Regions from separate parts of the Butyrivibrio sp. AE3003 genome, predicted to be linked through region 4. Evidence: predicted binding sites of a transcription regulator. Region 4 holds the regulator's gene; each other region holds the start of a gene.
What was found. Region 4 encodes HrcA, which represses chaperone genes, less so after heat shock. Its sites were predicted from a motif close to TGTTAGCACTCNNNNNNNNNGAGTGCTAACA; they were not measured.
Positions count from the first base shown of each region.

Region 1 (4,001 bases), 2.5 Mb from region 4:
CGTAGCTTTTGTTGGCGGGATCAAGCTCCATTTTTTCGAACTTTGTCAGGAGTTCGTTGATCTCTTTTCTGCAGCTCTCAAGTTCTTTTTTATGCGATGTAAGTTCATCATTGATGAATATTATTTTAGTTTCCATAGCATTTTCCAATCTTAGAGACGAAGTTTCTCTACATTTTTGTAAAATATATGTTAATAAAATGATTATAAATAATTTTTTCGAATGATGCAAGAGTTTGTGCCATAAAAGTGGATTATAAGGCTGGAATATTTGCAAATAAAGGAGAATGCCTGACATGGAGTGGCTGAGATTGATAATATTTTACAGTTATGTTAAAATTAACATATATAAAACAGGGCAAACATATAGCAATGTATGGGCGCAAAGTCGTAAATCTTTTATATTTATATAAAGAGATGGTTTGACTGCAAAATAGCGGGTTGATCTGCTGTTTGTGCGGTCTTTTTTGTTAGTTGGGGTTTTTGAAAGGGAGTTGGTTGTATGAAAAAAAGAATTTTGACATGTTTAATGGCAACAGTGCTGATGTTCGCACTTTCCGGATGTGATGAGCTACCTGAAATAGAGGGACTGCCCGAAATCGAGGGATTACCGGATATAGAGGAAGTATCCGATATAGGTGAATTTGTTGAGTCTTTTATCAATGATGAAAAGGACATTGACATAGAAGGGTTATTTAGTGAAAGCAGCTCGGAAGAATCATCCGATGGAGCTTCGGGAGAAGAATCGGCTACGGAAGCAACTTCCGAGGAACCTGAGCTTCCTGCCGGTTCTTTTGAATACAACGGAAAAGTTGCTTCAATAAATGATGATATTGAAACGATACTGAGCGTTATCAGTACGGAAGATAATCAGACGGGCGATAATTCCGGAAATATCTATTATATTGATACCGATAGAATGATTCTTTTCACTGAAGAGGTCGATGGGGTTAAAAAGCCTGCACAGCTTACGGTTCATGATGAGAACTTAAAGACTTCCAAAGGCATTTCCGTCGGAAGTACGGAAGAAGAATTAAGAGCCGCTTACGGAGAGCCTTCAAGTGAAGCTGATGAGGGAAGCCATATCATGAATTATGATTTCAAGGACTGCGGAATCACGTTTGCAGTGGATGATAAGATTGTTGCGATTACGTATTTTAAGCCATAAAAAAGTATATGATGCAAAAGAGAGAAAAAAAGAGAATATGAAAGAAAAAACGCGAATATAATAAATATGGTATTATATTCGCGTTTGCACATATAAAGCGAAGTCACTAATATATGTTCTTAGAGGTTAGCACTCAACTTAAAAGAGTGCTAACAATTAAAAAGATTATTCAAACCATCATATAAAGGAGGCATTTGTAATGAAATTACAACCACTTGCAGACAGAGTTGTATTAAAGCAGCTTGAAGCAGAAGAGACAACAAAATCAGGAATCGTACTTCCCGGAGCAGAGAAGGAGAAGCCTCAGCAGGCAGAAGTTATCGCTGTCGGACCCGGTGGAGTAGTTGACGGTAAAGAAGTTACTATGCAGGTTAAGAAGGGTGACAATGTTATCTATTCAAAATATGCCGGAACAGAAGTAAAGCTTGATGATGTAACATATATTATTGTTAAGCAGAACGATATACTTGCTATCATTAAATAATCAAACACATTCGGAGGATAAATAAATGGCAAAGACAATTAAGTACGGCGCAGACGCCCGCACAGCTATGGTGGAAGGCGTTAATAAGCTTGCAGATACAGTCAGAGTTACAATCGGACCTAAGGGTAGAAACGTAGTTCTTGATAAATCATACGGTGCACCTACAATCACAAACGACGGTGTTACAATTGCAAAAGAGATCGAGCTTGAAGATGCTTATGAGAACATGGGCGCTCAGCTTGTAAAAGAAGTTGCTACAAAGACAAACGATGTAGCAGGTGACGGAACAACAACAGCTACAGTTCTTGCACAGGCAATGATCAATGAAGGTGTTAAGAATCTTGCTGCAGGTGCTAACCCCATCGTACTCAGAAAGGGTATGAAGAAGGCTACAGAGTGCGCTGTAGAAGCAATCGGAAAGATGGCTACAAAGGTTAAGGGCAAGGATCAGATCATGAGAGTTGCCGCTGTTTCATCTGGAGATGATGAAGTAGGACAGATGATCGCTGACGCTATGGAGAAGGTTTCAAACGACGGCGTTATCACAATCGAAGAGTCAAAGACAATGCAGACTGAGCTTGACCTTGTAGAAGGAATGCAGTTTGACAGAGGATATATCTCAGCTTACATGGCTACAGATATGGACAAGATGGAAGCAAATCTTGAAGATCCTTATGTTCTTATCACAGATAAGAAGATTTCAAACATTCAGGATATCCTCCCTCTTCTTGAGCAGATCGTTAAGACAGGATCTAAGCTCCTTATCATTGCCGAGGATGTAGACGGTGAGGCTCTTACAACACTTATCGTTAACAAGCTTCGCGGAACATTCAATGTAGTAGCGGTTAAGGCTCCCGGATACGGTGACAGAAGAAAAGCTATGCTTGAGGATATCGCAATCCTTACAGGTGGTAAGGTTATTTCTTCAGACCTTGGCCTTGAGCTTAAGGATACAACACTTGATGACCTCGGAAGAGCTAAGAGCATCAAGGTAGAAAAAGAGAAGACAACAATCGTTGACGGTCTTGGAGAGAAAGATGAGATCGCAGCAAGAGTTGCTCAGATCAAGAAGCAGATTGAAGATACAACATCTGATTTCGATAAAGAGAAACTTCAGGAGAGACTTGCTAAGCTTGCAGGCGGCGTAGCCGTTATCAGAGTAGGTGCTGCAACTGAGACTGAAATGAAAGAAGCTAAGTACAGAATGGAAGATGCTCTCAATGCTACAAGAGCGGCAGTAGAAGAAGGTATCATCTTCGGTGGTGGATCAGCTTATATCCATGCATCTAAGGAAGTTGAGAAACTTGCTGCAAGCCTTGAGGGAGATGAGAAGACAGGTGCAAATGTAGTTCTTAAGGCACTTGAGGCTCCTCTTTTCCACATCGCTAACAACGCAGGTCTTGACGGATCTGTTATAGTTAACAAGGTTAAAGAGAGCAAAGTCGGCGTAGGCTTCAATGCATACTCAGAAGAGTACGTAGACATGGTTAAGGACGGAATCATCGATCCTGCCAAGGTTACAAGAAGCGCTATCCAGAACGCTACATCCGTTGCATCAAGCTTCCTTACAACAGAAGCAGCCGTAGCAACAATCAAAGAACCCGCTCCCGCAATGCCCGCTGGGGGCCCCGGTATGGGGATGATGTAAGCGATAACGAGCAAAACTCGCCAAGCACATAATCAATCGCCACGTAGTGGTCAAAATAAAAAAGAGAACTGCCCTCAAGCTTGCTTGAAAGGGCAGTTCTCTTTTTTATTTTGAAAAGCTCCGAAGGAGCGTGATTGATTATGCGCTTGGCAGAGCTTTGCGACAACGGACGACAAGAGAAAAACACCACATCGTACTGATTATTTATAAGCAATGTACGATGTGGTGCTTTTTTCTTGTATGGGCGCTCGCACTATGCCATCATCGCATAACCGCTCGCAATTCCCCAACTCACTCTCTTTTAATAATAAATCTCTTCATACTCCTCAACCGGTGTCTCATACGAATACTCTATATATTCCGCATTATCTGCATAATAATCATTAGATTCACTATAATCTACATCCTCACTATTCTCCGCAGAATAATCTTCAGTATCATCTTCAGTATCATCACTATCATCCAGACCATAATTTATGTCGTCTTCAGATGCATGCTTGGGATATGTACTTGTAACTTCTTTTCCCTCTTCGGCAGCCTTTAGATCTGCCTTAAACTGATCCCACTTTTCCGGATTTTTTACATAATACATCGGACACTCTTTTCCGGTAACTTCGTAATGCCTTATAACATGGTCCGTACTGAGATTAAATGTTGCTCTGAGCCAGTTTACGAGCTTTATCAGAGACTGGTAAGACTCATCT
Region 1 is NZ_JMLX01000001.1:505,900-509,900, forward strand. It holds gene CD00_RS0102475 (hypothetical protein) at 1-136, opposite strand, end outside; cyclic di-GMP riboswitch class I at 345-431, shown strand; gene CD00_RS0102480 (hypothetical protein) at 500-1,165, shown strand; gene CD00_RS0102485 (co-chaperone GroES) at 1,365-1,649, shown strand; gene groL (chaperonin GroEL) at 1,675-3,297, shown strand; gene CD00_RS16940 (peptidoglycan recognition protein family protein) at 3,599-4,001, opposite strand, start outside.
Region 1: a site for HrcA is predicted at 1,290-1,320, ahead of CD00_RS0102485 (co-chaperone GroES). Genes of this name have one in related genera too.

Region 2 (4,001 bases), 390 kb from region 4:
TGGCGCAGATGGATGTTTTATCGCAGGAAACGAGGAATATTTGAATTATTACAGTCCCGGTTTTGCGGTTGGCGGGATAAGGAATAAGAATATCAAAGTAGATAACAAGCGCATGCTTTTATCGGCATGCTGTGTTGATAATTATCCGATCGTTATAATGAGAGTATCAAAGTATGGAACAGAGGGCATACCGTATGGAATCCTGTATGTTCTGATGGTTCTTTTGCTCGTGTTTGTTGTTTTGGCGATTCACATGGGATTCTTTATCAAGACCGATATAACGGATCCCATATACAAGCTTTCCGAATCAATGGAAAAAAATAAGAGGACGGGTGACCTTAAGACTATTGATATTGATATGCCTTCAAGCGAGCTTGAAATGCTTAAGGACGATTACAATAATCTTATCGATCACGTCAACGAGCTTATCGGTACTTTGATCGAAAAGGAGAAGACTCTTCAGCGAGCTGAGATGAGAGTCTTGCAGGAACAGATCAAGCCACATTTTTTGTACAATTCTCTTGAAACAATAGGTTTTCTTGCACTTGATGCGGGAGCGGTCAAGGTGCACGATTCACTTGAGGTACTCGGAAGTTTTTACAGAAATTTCCTGAGCAAGGGAGACAGGGTTATACCTCTTTCAAGGGAAGTGCAGATAGTTAAGGATTACCTGGCGCTTCAGAAGTTGCGCTACGGAGATATTTTTGAAGATGAGTATGATATAGATGAAAAGACAAATAAGTTTATTCTGCCAAAGCTGATACTTCAGCCGCTTGTGGAAAACAGTATATATCATGGCATCAGGATGAAAGGTGAGAAGGGAAGTATTAAAATAAGTTCTAAGCTTGAAGATGGTTTTCTTCATTTGAAAGTTCGTGACACAGGTGTTGGAATGACACAGGATCAGATTGACAAGATCTTGCACTCAGACAGAAATTTTAAAGGAGAGATTGAGGGCGAGAGTTTCGGGCTGTGGGGAACCATTGAAAGAATCAGGATTTATTGCGGAAGTAACGATGTTGTCAGGATTGACAGCGAAGTAGGGGAATACACTGAGATAGAGTTTATTATCTCGGAAGAAATGGCAATAAGGGGCGTAAGTGATGGACAGAAAATATAGGGTTATGATAATAGATGATGAGGAGTCGGCTCGGAAGCTTATGCGTGCAGCGATAAATTGGGGAGAGCTGGGCATGGAAGTTGTCGGAGAAGCGGCAAGCGGCATAGAAGCAATAAATGTTATTGACGACCTTAAGCCGGATATAGCATTTGTTGATATTTCAATGCCTTTCATGGACGGAATAGAATTTACCCAGACTGCGACGGGGCGATATCCGAATCTTGTAATAATAATAATGACAGCGATAAACCAGTTCGAGTATGCAAGGAGATGCGTAAGCCTTCCGGTATTTGACTATATGCTTAAGCCTATGGTCAGAACAGAGATTACAAAGGTCCTTGAGAGGGCAAAAAAGATGCTTGATGCATCAAACGATACATGGGAAGAACCAAAGAGCGAACCTGTTGTATTGTCTGCAGAAGAGAACAATACGACCGAACTGATAAAAAAATACGTTGAGGACAACTTTGCTGATTCAAAGCTAAATCTCGCATACATAGCACAGTACTTTGGATTTAGTGCAAGTTATCTCTCACGAAAATTCAAGCAGGAGACCGGCAGCAACTTCATCGAATACCTCACAGACCTCCGCATGAAAAAAGCCATGCAGATAGCCAGAGCCAACGTTAAGATGTATCAGGCTGCCGCCGAAGTCGGCATTCCCGATCCCAACTACTTCAGCCGCTGCTTCAAAAAATACGCCGGAATGAGCTACTCCGAGTACGTCTCCTCCAAATACGAATAAACTAAGTGCATCGTTCACAGCATCGCCATTTACAGACTACCACACATGCATCTGTGCGGCGGTGCCTGTGTGGCAGGCTGTAAATGGCGAGGATTGAATCGATGCAGGCTTGTTAGCACTCATGTTTGGTGAGTGCTAATTTTTTATTGACTTTTGCGAGTGGGGGAATTAAACTTTTATTTGTACGGTGGAGGGAGACTGAGACTGTGCATATACTGAAATGATGCAAAGGAGTGAGAGTTATGGCTTCAAAAAAAGGTAATCTTTCAATCAATAGCGAGAATATGTTTCCGATAATAAAGAAATGGCTTTATTCGGATCATGACATTTTTTACAGGGAAGTAATTTCAAATGCCTGCGATGCGGTTACGAAGATCCGCAAGATGGATATGATGGGCGAGTATGAACTTCCTGAAGGTTTTAAGCCCCGTGTTGATGTGGTGCTCAATGATAAAGATAAGACTATTAAGATTACGGATAACGGAATCGGTATGACAGCCGAGGAAGTTGAAGAGTATATCAATCAGGTGGCTTTTTCGGGAGCGACCGATTTCCTTAACAAGTATAAAGATAAAGCTAATGCAGATCAGATCATAGGACATTTCGGACTTGGTTTCTACTCAACATTTATGGTGTCTGATTCTGTTGATATCGATACACTTTCATATAAGTCAGATGCAGCGTCTGTTCACTGGACATGCGACGGCGGCTCTGATTTTGAGATGTCTGACGGAGAAAAGAAAGAGGTAGGAACTACAATTACCTTACATCTGTCGGATGACTGCCTTGAGTTCTGCAATGAGTACAAGGCAAGAGAAGTTATAGAAAAATACTGCTCATTCATGCCTTATGACATTTATCTTTCAAGAGAGAATGAAGAGGGAACAGAGACAATCAAGGCAAGCGAGAAGCTTGATTCGGATGTTGTGATAGAAGAAGTACATCCCGAGAAGAAAGAGGGCGAGGACAAAGAGCCTGAGCTCGAGTACAAGATTAAGAGAAGACCTCAGCTTCTTAACGATACACATCCCCTTTGGGCTAAGACTCCCAAGGATTGTACAAATGAGGAGTATCTTGAGTTCTACAGAAAGGTGTTCCGCGATTATAAGGAGCCTCTTTTCTGGATCCACCTTAACATGGATTATCCGTTTAACTTAAAGGGTATCCTTTATTTCCCTAAGATCAACATGGAGTTTGAGTCAATCGAGGGAACAATCAAGCTTTACAATAACCAGGTATTTATCGCGGACAACATCAAGGAAGTTATTCCTGAGTATCTCATGCTCTTAAAGGGTGTGATCGATTGTCCCGACCTTCCGCTTAACGTTTCAAGAAGTGCGCTTCAGAACGACGGATTTGTTAAAAAGATTTCTGAGTACATCAGCAAGAAGGTAGCTGAGAAGCTTGCCGGACTTTGCAAGACAGATAAAGAAAACTATGACAAATACTGGGATGACATCAGTCCTTTCATCAAATACGGTTGTCTTAAGGACGACAAGTTCTGCGAGAAGATGAACGATTACATCCTCTTTAAGAACCTTGACGGTAAGTATCTCACACTTCCCGAAGCTCTTCAGATCAACAAAGAGGCTGAAGAAGAGGCTAAGAAAGAGGAAGCTGTGGATGAAAACGGAAATAAGGTTGAAGCAGAAGTTGTTGACGATAAGTCCGAAGACAAGAAGGATGAGAAAGAGGAAAAAGAGCCTCGTATCATCTACTACGTAACAGATGAGCAGCAGCAGAGCCAGTACATCAAGATGTTCAAGGCTCAGAAGATGGAAGCTTTCGTAATGAAGCACAACATCGATACTCCTTTCATGCAGCAGCTTGAGAGCAAGAATGAGGGAATCAGCTTTAAGAGAATCGATGCTGATCTTACAGATACATTTAAGAGTAAGACATCCAAGAAAGCTGCAAAAGAGCTTGAAGAGAAGGAAAAAGAGATTTCTGAAAAGCTCAAGAAAGCTCTTAAGAATGATAAGCTTGTTGTTAAGCTTGAAAAGCTTAAGGATAAGAAAATGTCTTCAATGCTTACTGTTTCAGAGGAATCAAGACGTCTTGCCGATATGATGAAGATGTATGCAATGAACGGAATGTCCATGGGAGATTTTGGCGCATCGGAAGGTCAGACACTTA
Region 2 is NZ_JMLX01000001.1:3,347,113-3,351,113, forward strand. It holds gene CD00_RS19640 (cache domain-containing sensor histidine kinase) at 1-1,120, shown strand, start outside; gene CD00_RS0116045 (response regulator transcription factor) at 1,104-1,865, shown strand; gene htpG (molecular chaperone HtpG) at 2,108-4,001, shown strand, end outside.
Region 2: a site for HrcA is predicted at 1,976-2,006, ahead of htpG (molecular chaperone HtpG). Genes of this name have one in related genera too.

Region 3 (4,001 bases), 150 kb from region 4:
GCGTTTCTTCTTTTTTGTATAATTTTTTGCTATTGTCATGAAGAAGATATGATGGTATACTTCATGTAGTAATCAATACTACATCAAAAGTTATTAGTATCAACTTGTTGGGAGGTACACCATGAATACTAAGGAATTAAAGAAATTCTTCAAGGAGCATCTCGTTCCTTCGAAATTATATAAAGTTGGAGGACATCACAAAAATCGTGTATGTCTTGATAAAACAGAAAACGGATGGGCTGTTTTTTTTTCAGGATAAGAAGGAGAGAATCGGGGTTATAAACTTCCCTGACGAGGCTTCCGCATGTGACAAAATGAAGGAAGAACTCCGCAAGATGATGGAGCAGCTCTACGGAGTAACATGGGCTCCTGCAAGATAATTAAATAATATTGATTCTTATATTGTTGGATGTCAAAATAGATTTTGGCATCCATATTTTTTTATTGAATAAAAAATGTTTTTTATATAGAGAAGGTGAAAAGCTATGAGAAAGACGTCTGCTTTATATAGTGCAGTTGCGGTTCAGGCAATCATGTATATCGCATTGGGCTCATTTGGAATTATGTCGTTAACGAATCTGAGCTACAGAGGTTTTGTTGTTGCGGCAATTTGGGCTGTGATCTTTGCCAATATTTTTATATGGGGCGGTGCTGAATCTCAATACATAATAAAAATGACTGCTATCTGTACTGTGGCATGGATGGCGATATGGACATTTACAGAGTACTTTGTTGCCGGATTTTTTTATAATATCTCTGATTCCGCATGCTATGTGTTTTATGGATTTGAGTGTCTTACGTGCTTTGGAAGTGTGTTTTTGATTGCTGCCAAGCATACAGGTAAGAAGAGTGGAAAAAATCTTTTTATTATATTGGCAATGCTACTTGCAGTAGCCTGTTATATAATTGCGACAGCTCAGGTGATCAAGATATTTCCGGACTATTTGCCCGGAGAATCGCCGCTTGATATTATGTCCGGGAAAGCAACTACGCAGTCTATGTTAGATGTTATAACAGGTGGAGTTACTATGCCAAGACACGATATGATGATAAAGATTAATGCGATATTTTATGCTGTAGAGAGCATTTTACTTATATCTCTTTTTTCTGGTGAAAAAGCTTTATGCAAAAATACAAAATAGTCTTTTTAATGCATATTCTCTATGTTAAAATACGATTACAGGTTGGCTGTGAGTATTTATCCACAAATAAAATGGAAAAGGAGATTAAAATATGGCAAATTTAGAACCCAGAAAAAATGAACTTAAAGGAACAGAGACAGAAAAGAATTTGCTTGCTGCATTTGCAGGTGAGTCTCAGGCAAGGAATAAATATACATATTTTGCTTCAAAGGCAAAAAAAGACGGCTATGTTCAGATCAGTAAGATCTTTGAAGAGACAGCCAATAACGAGAAAGAGCATGCCAAGATGTGGTACAAGATTCTTACCGGAATCGGTTCAACAGTAGAAAACCTCAAGGAAGCAGCAGAAGGAGAGTCATACGAGTGGCAGGAGATGTACCCTTCTTTCGCAGCTAAAGCACGTGAGGAAGGCTTTAATGATATCGCATTTCTTTTTGAAAAGGTTGCTGAAATTGAGAAAGAGCATGAGCAGAGATATAAAAAGCTCCTTGAGAATATCGAGAAAGATCTTGTATTCTCATCAGACGGCGATTCTATCTGGATCTGCTCAAATTGCGGTCATATCGTAGTAGGACCTAAGGCTCCCGAGATGTGCCCTGTTTGTAATCATCCCAAGAGCTACTTCGAGAAGAAGGCTGAGAATTATTGATCGGATAGTCTGACTGATTCGATATTCGTATAAGTTAATATTTATTCAGGATAAAGAGCTTTTGCAGAGATTTAATAAGTCTTTGCAAAAGCTTTTTCTATTGAATGGGAATTAATATTTTTTTTATAAATAAGTACTTGATTTTTTGTTCTAGTTGTTCTATAACATACTTGTAAAGAAAATTAGCAGCCAAGAGATGAGAGTGCTAATACATCATCTCAGGTTGCACAAACTACTACAACAAAAATTTTTTATAAAAGGAGTGATGACTTATGTTGATGCCTATGTTATGGAGTAACAATAATTTGTTTGACGAGATGGATGACTTCTTTGGTGGCAGATTATTCGGTGACATGTATGATTCCGGACTTATTGAGAAGAACTTCGAGCCGGCATCAGGTCTTATGAAGACTGACGTCATCGAGAAAGATAACAGTTATCAGCTTGAAGCCGAGCTTCCGGGATTTAACAAGGAAGATATCAATATCGACCTTAAGAACGAAGTGCTTACCATCAGTGCTACACATAATGAGAACAAGGATGAGAAGAATGAGAACGGCAAGTACATCCGTCGTGAGAGAAGAAGCTCTTCGTACCAGAGATCCTTCCGTACACCGGGACTTAAACCTGAAGATATCATAGCTCAGTACAAGAACGGTGTTCTTACGGTCAACATCCCCAAGAAGGAAGCTATTCCAGAGAAAGAGGAGGCTGTGAAGATCGAGGTTAAGGATTGATTATAAGAAGTAATAAATATCCCGGCATTCTATGATTCAAATAGAATGCCGGGATATTTTATGGAGTGCGAACAACTATTTTATTCGCCTGAATAAGTTCTTGTATAGTAAATTGAGCATGATTTCTTTGTGATAAAAAGAATAGTTAATGCAGCTAAAAATGCGATTGTAGCTTCGAAGCTTATGAAGCTTACAATAAGCGCAAGGATCAGAAGAACAATTGCGGTAAATTCAACTGCGGATTTGCCGGATAATGATTCAATCTGACATAAACGTTCATCGTTGAGCTCATTGTAGATTCTAATAAGCTTTTTTTCATCTTTAAGAGCATTTATATATTTAGAAATCTGATAAACGCATACTATTTCTATGGCGATAACCATTCCGACCACAAAACCCTGCATAAAATCAGCATGCCCTGATTTTGCATAAAGCGAAGCTATAGATGGTCTTTGGGAAATAATGAGTAAAGCGCTACTTAAAAATGCCACTAATGCATATGCAGTGATTTTTTTCTTTATTGATGCTTTGATTCTTTCTTTTCCGGTGTTAGTCATAAGTTTTCATCCTCCAAGCTGCTGAAATCAAATACTTCTTCAATTGTCATGTTAAAATGGTGCGCTATCTTATATGCCAGTCCCAATGAAGCAGTGTATTTGCCAACTTCAATGGAAGTAATTGTCTGTCTGGTTGTTCCGACAATGTCGGCAAGTTCTGATTGTGATAGCTTATTTGCTTTTCGCAATTCTTTTATTTTGTTCTTCATTGATACCTCATTACTTTTTGCCAAGCTCGCTTTGCATATTTAGCATAGTCTACTTTGCATAAAATGTCAAGCATACTTTGCAAAAAACTTTCTCATGAGTAAAATCGGTACTTATGACTTAATGAAGGCAAGCATGTTCGAAATCACGATTTTTCCATGATATTCTTTAAATTCGGCTATGAATGATTTACAATGCTTATAGTAATTTGCTAAGAAAAAAGAAAGAGACGAATAATAAATGGAAAAAGAATTTGAATATGAAGGATATACAGGTACCGTTAATTACGACAAAAACTGCGATTACTATACAGGTGAAGTTGTAATCGACGGAAAAACCTATACATATGAAGGTGACACTCTTGAAGAACTGCGAGAGGACTTTGAAGACATTATCGATTCTATGATCGCATTTGAGGAGATGGATGATGAAGATGCTTGAGTGTGTTTTAGAGTTTGTTGGGCAGGGGAAAGAAGACGAGTTTAAATGGGTGATGGAAATACTTGAATACGGTTCAAAGTATGTTTTGCCGATCCTATGCGCTTATGTCATAAATCTTTTACTCAATAAATATATCAGTAAGGAAAGACTTCGCGGTAAAATTCATCTTATTTTTTTGAGAGGTATTATAACTACGGTCATATGGGGACTTGCTCTAACAACTGTTATTGGAAATGTGCCGGCATTTTCCAAGATCTGGAGAGGTGTC
Region 3 is NZ_JMLX01000001.1:3,107,917-3,111,917, forward strand. It holds gene CD00_RS0114890 (hypothetical protein) at 216-380, shown strand; gene CD00_RS0114895 (hypothetical protein) at 486-1,142, shown strand; gene rbr (rubrerythrin) at 1,234-1,791, shown strand; gene CD00_RS0114910 (Hsp20/alpha crystallin family protein) at 2,070-2,528, shown strand; gene CD00_RS0114915 (hypothetical protein) at 2,609-3,085, opposite strand; gene CD00_RS0114920 (helix-turn-helix transcriptional regulator) at 3,082-3,294, opposite strand; gene CD00_RS18630 (hypothetical protein) at 3,533-3,733, shown strand; gene CD00_RS0114930 (mechanosensitive ion channel family protein) at 3,717-4,001, shown strand, end outside.
Region 3: a site for HrcA is predicted at 1,972-2,002, ahead of CD00_RS0114910 (Hsp20/alpha crystallin family protein). Genes of this name have one in related genera too.

Region 4 (4,001 bases):
AAGCCGTCTCTGTTCAATGCTGATATCTGTTATAGCAACCATTCTAGCCAGTGTACTTAATCCACTTGGAATATCCTGGCTCAACCCATGGTATGGCTTCGAACACGCTCTTTTTTACAGGGGACTTAGCCACCTTGCCATAACCTACATGATAACCCTTTTTGTACTAAGTGATTTTCTTATAAAAAAGAAAATCCAAGTAATTCCCAACCTTCTGGAAACCATGGTCTAATCATTATTTCAAATTATGTACTTCAGGAATCTATACATTCTTGAACATGAAGTTCAAGAATGCATCAACCAAGCCAATTAAAATCGACTTCGGCGATGGGGCTTGGTTGACTCTTGAATCACTTTCTCACGAAATCTGCAGCAAGTGCGGATTTCTGTAGTTTCATCTAAGATATCATATACTATAAAGAAGCACTTTATTTAGTAGTGGTTTTCCATAACCAGCCGGGACTTGAAGGCATATGTTCGAAAATGTGCAGATCTCGGACGAGCAAGATGATTTTCGAATTTTCCAAGAAACGGGAATGCCGACTTCTCTGAGCAACGTCGAAAGGAGGCATTCCCGTTTCTTGGAAAATTATGAAAATCACTGCGCAGCCGAACACAAGCATTTTTGAACATATGCCTTCAAGTCCCGGCGTCATGTAAGCCACCACTTTATATACTTTTTAGAAAAGGTATGTTGACATTAATGGTCCGGAGTGATAATTTATGATACAGAAGATGTTAGCACTCAAGTCAAGTGAGTGCTAACACATGAGAAAACAGTTACCGTCCAATGAATTTAACCGGTGAATACATAGGAAGGTGGACACTTTGGAATTAGACGAGAGAAAAAGAAAAATACTTCATGCGATAGTCAGAAATTATCTTGAGACAGGCGAACCTGTGGGAAGCCGTACGATTTCCAAGTACACGGATCTTAATCTGAGTTCCGCTACTATAAGGAATGAGATGGCAGATCTCGAGGAGATGGGACTTATCATTCAGCCTCACACTTCTGCGGGACGTATTCCTTCCGATCAGGGCTACCGTGTCTATGTAGATGAGATGCTTCGAGACAAAGAGCAGGAAGTAGAGAACATGAAAGAGATGCTTCTCGATAAAGAAGAGAAGCTTGAGACACTTCTTAAGAAGGTTGCCAAGACACTGGCTGTTGATACCAACTATGCGACAATGATTTCGGCGCCTCAGATCAGGAAGAACAAACTTAAATTCATACAGATATCCAAGGTTGATGAAGAACATCTTCTTGCAACCATAGTAATAGAGGGCAATGTCATCAAGAACAAGATTATAAACGTCGAGGAAATGCTTGATGACGCCACGATGTTGAAACTCAACATTTTGCTTAATACCAGACTGGACGGACTTGCGGTTGAAGACATCAACCTCGGACTTATAGCGGCGGTTAAGCAGGAAGCCGGAATACACAGTGAGATCATAGGAAACGTCATTGATGCTGCGGCAGAGTCAATCACGGCGGATGACGATCTTCAGATATATACAAGCGGAACGATGAACATCTTCAAGTATCCGGAACTTACGGACAGTGCCAAAGCGAGTGAGCTGATAAGCACGTTTGAGGATGCCAAAGATCTTAACAGTATCGTTGAGAACACGCTCTCTGCTGATGAAGAAGAGACAGGCATTCAGGTCTATATCGGAAACGAAACTCCGGTTCAGGCGATGAAGGATTGTAGCGTTGTTACCGCAACATACGAACTTGGTGACGGAATGAAAGGTACCGTCGGAATAATCGGCCCTAAGCGAATGGACTACGACAAAGTTATTTCGACACTTAAGAATATGAGATACGCTCTTGATGAACTTTATAGGAAAAAGAGCTAGATGAGGAGGCAAAGTTAAATTGAGCAGTACAGATAAGAAAAAAGTTCACGATAAACCTACAAAGGAAGTGAACGAGCAGGAGAAGGAAGTTCTCGAAGAAATCATTGAAGAGCTTGAAGAGGAAGCTAAAGAGAAGAAGGAAGAAGCTGCCAAAGAGGAAGCCGAGGCCGAGGATAAAGAAGCTTCCGAGGAGAATAACGAAGAGACTTCCGAAGAAGAGACTGACGATAAGAAAAAAGGTCTTTTCAACAAAAAAGAGAAAAAGGATCCTCTTAAGGAAAAGATAGATGAACTCAATGACAGACTTATCAGACAGGTCGCAGAGTTTGATAACTTCAGAAAGAGAACCGACAAAGAGAAAGCTCAGATGTTTGAGCAGGGACAGGGAAGCATCCTTGAGAAACTTCTTCCTGTAATTGACAATTTTGAGCGAGGACTTCAGGCAGTTCCCGAAGATGAGAAAGACGGAGCCTTTGCAGACGGTATGAACAAGATCTACAAACAGCTTATGAAGCAGATGGAAGATCTTGGAGTAACCCCGATTGAAGCTGTGGGAAAAGAATTCGATCCCAACTTCCACAACGCGGTTATGCAGGTGGAAAGCGAGGAATATGAATCCGGAATTGTTGCACAGGAACTTCAAAAGGGATATATGTTCCACGACACCGTGCTCAGACACAGCATGGTTGGTGTTACCCAGTGAGTGGTATAGAAAAAGACAAATCAATATCACTGTATATCAATACGTAAATAATTCAATTTTTATAACGGAGGAAAAGTAGAAATGAGTAAAATTATCGGTATCGACTTAGGTACAACAAATAGCTGCGTAGCAGTTATGGAAGGCGGAAAGCCTACTGTTATCGCTAATGCAGAGGGAGCCAGAACAACACCTTCAATCGTTGCTTTCACAAAGAATGGCGAGAGAATAGTTGGTGAACCCGCTAAGCGTCAGGCAGTTACAAATGCAGACAATACAATCTCTTCAATCAAGAGAGATATGGGTACAGACAACGGTCGTACCATTGATGGAAAAAAGTACTCTCCTCAGCAGATTTCAGCTATGATCCTTCAGAAGCTCAAAGCTGATGCAGAGCAGTACCTCGGCGAAAAAGTTTCAGAAGCTGTAATCACAGTTCCCGCATATTTCAATGACGCACAGCGTCAGGCTACAAAGGACGCAGGTAAGATCGCAGGTCTTGAGGTTAAGAGAATCATCAACGAGCCTACAGCAGCTGCACTTGCATACGGACTTGATAACGAGAAAGAGCAGAAGATTATGGTTTATGACCTTGGTGGTGGTACATTCGACGTATCAATCATCGAGATCGGTGACGGTGTCATCGAAGTTCTTTCTACAAACGGTGATACACACCTTGGTGGTGATGACTTCGACCAGGCTATCATCAACTGGATGGTTCAGGACTTCAAGAGCAAAGAGGGTGTTGACCTTTCAGGCGATAAGATGGCTATGCAGAGACTTAAAGAAGCTGCAGAGAAGGCAAAGAAAGAGCTTTCTTCGTCAACAACAACAAATATCAACCTTCCTTTCATTTCAGCAGGCGCTGATGGCCCTAAGCACTTCGATGTAGATCTTACAAGAGCTAAATTTGAAGAGCTTATCCACGACCTTGTTGAGAGAACAGCAATCCCTGTTCAGAACGCTATGAAAGATGCAGGTCTTACAAATTCAGATATCGGAAAAGTTCTCCTTGTAGGTGGATCAACTCGTGTTCCTTGCGTAGTTGAGAAAGTTAAGCAGCTTACAGGCCAGGAGCCTTCAAAGAACCTTAACCCTGATGAGTGCGTAGCTATCGGTGCTTCTATCCAGGGTGGTAAGCTCGCAGGAGATGCAGGCGCAGGCGATATCCTTCTTCTTGACGTAACACCTCTTTCACTTTCAATCGAGACAATGGGTGGTGTTGCTACAAGACTTATCGAGCGTAACACAACTATTCCTACAAAGAAGAGCCAGGTATTCTCAACAGCAGCTGACAACCAGACAGCCGTTGACATCAACGTTCTTCAGGGTGAGAGACAGTTCGCTAAGGACAATAAGTCACTTGGACAGTTCAGACTTGACGGAATCCCTCCGGCAATGAGAGGAGTTCCTCAGATCGAGGTAACATTCGATATCG
Region 4 is NZ_JMLX01000001.1:2,958,134-2,962,134, forward strand. It holds gene CD00_RS0114205 (ABC transporter permease) at 1-232, shown strand, start outside; gene hrcA (heat-inducible transcriptional repressor HrcA) at 829-1,863, shown strand; gene grpE (nucleotide exchange factor GrpE) at 1,883-2,566, shown strand; gene dnaK (molecular chaperone DnaK) at 2,648-4,001, shown strand, end outside.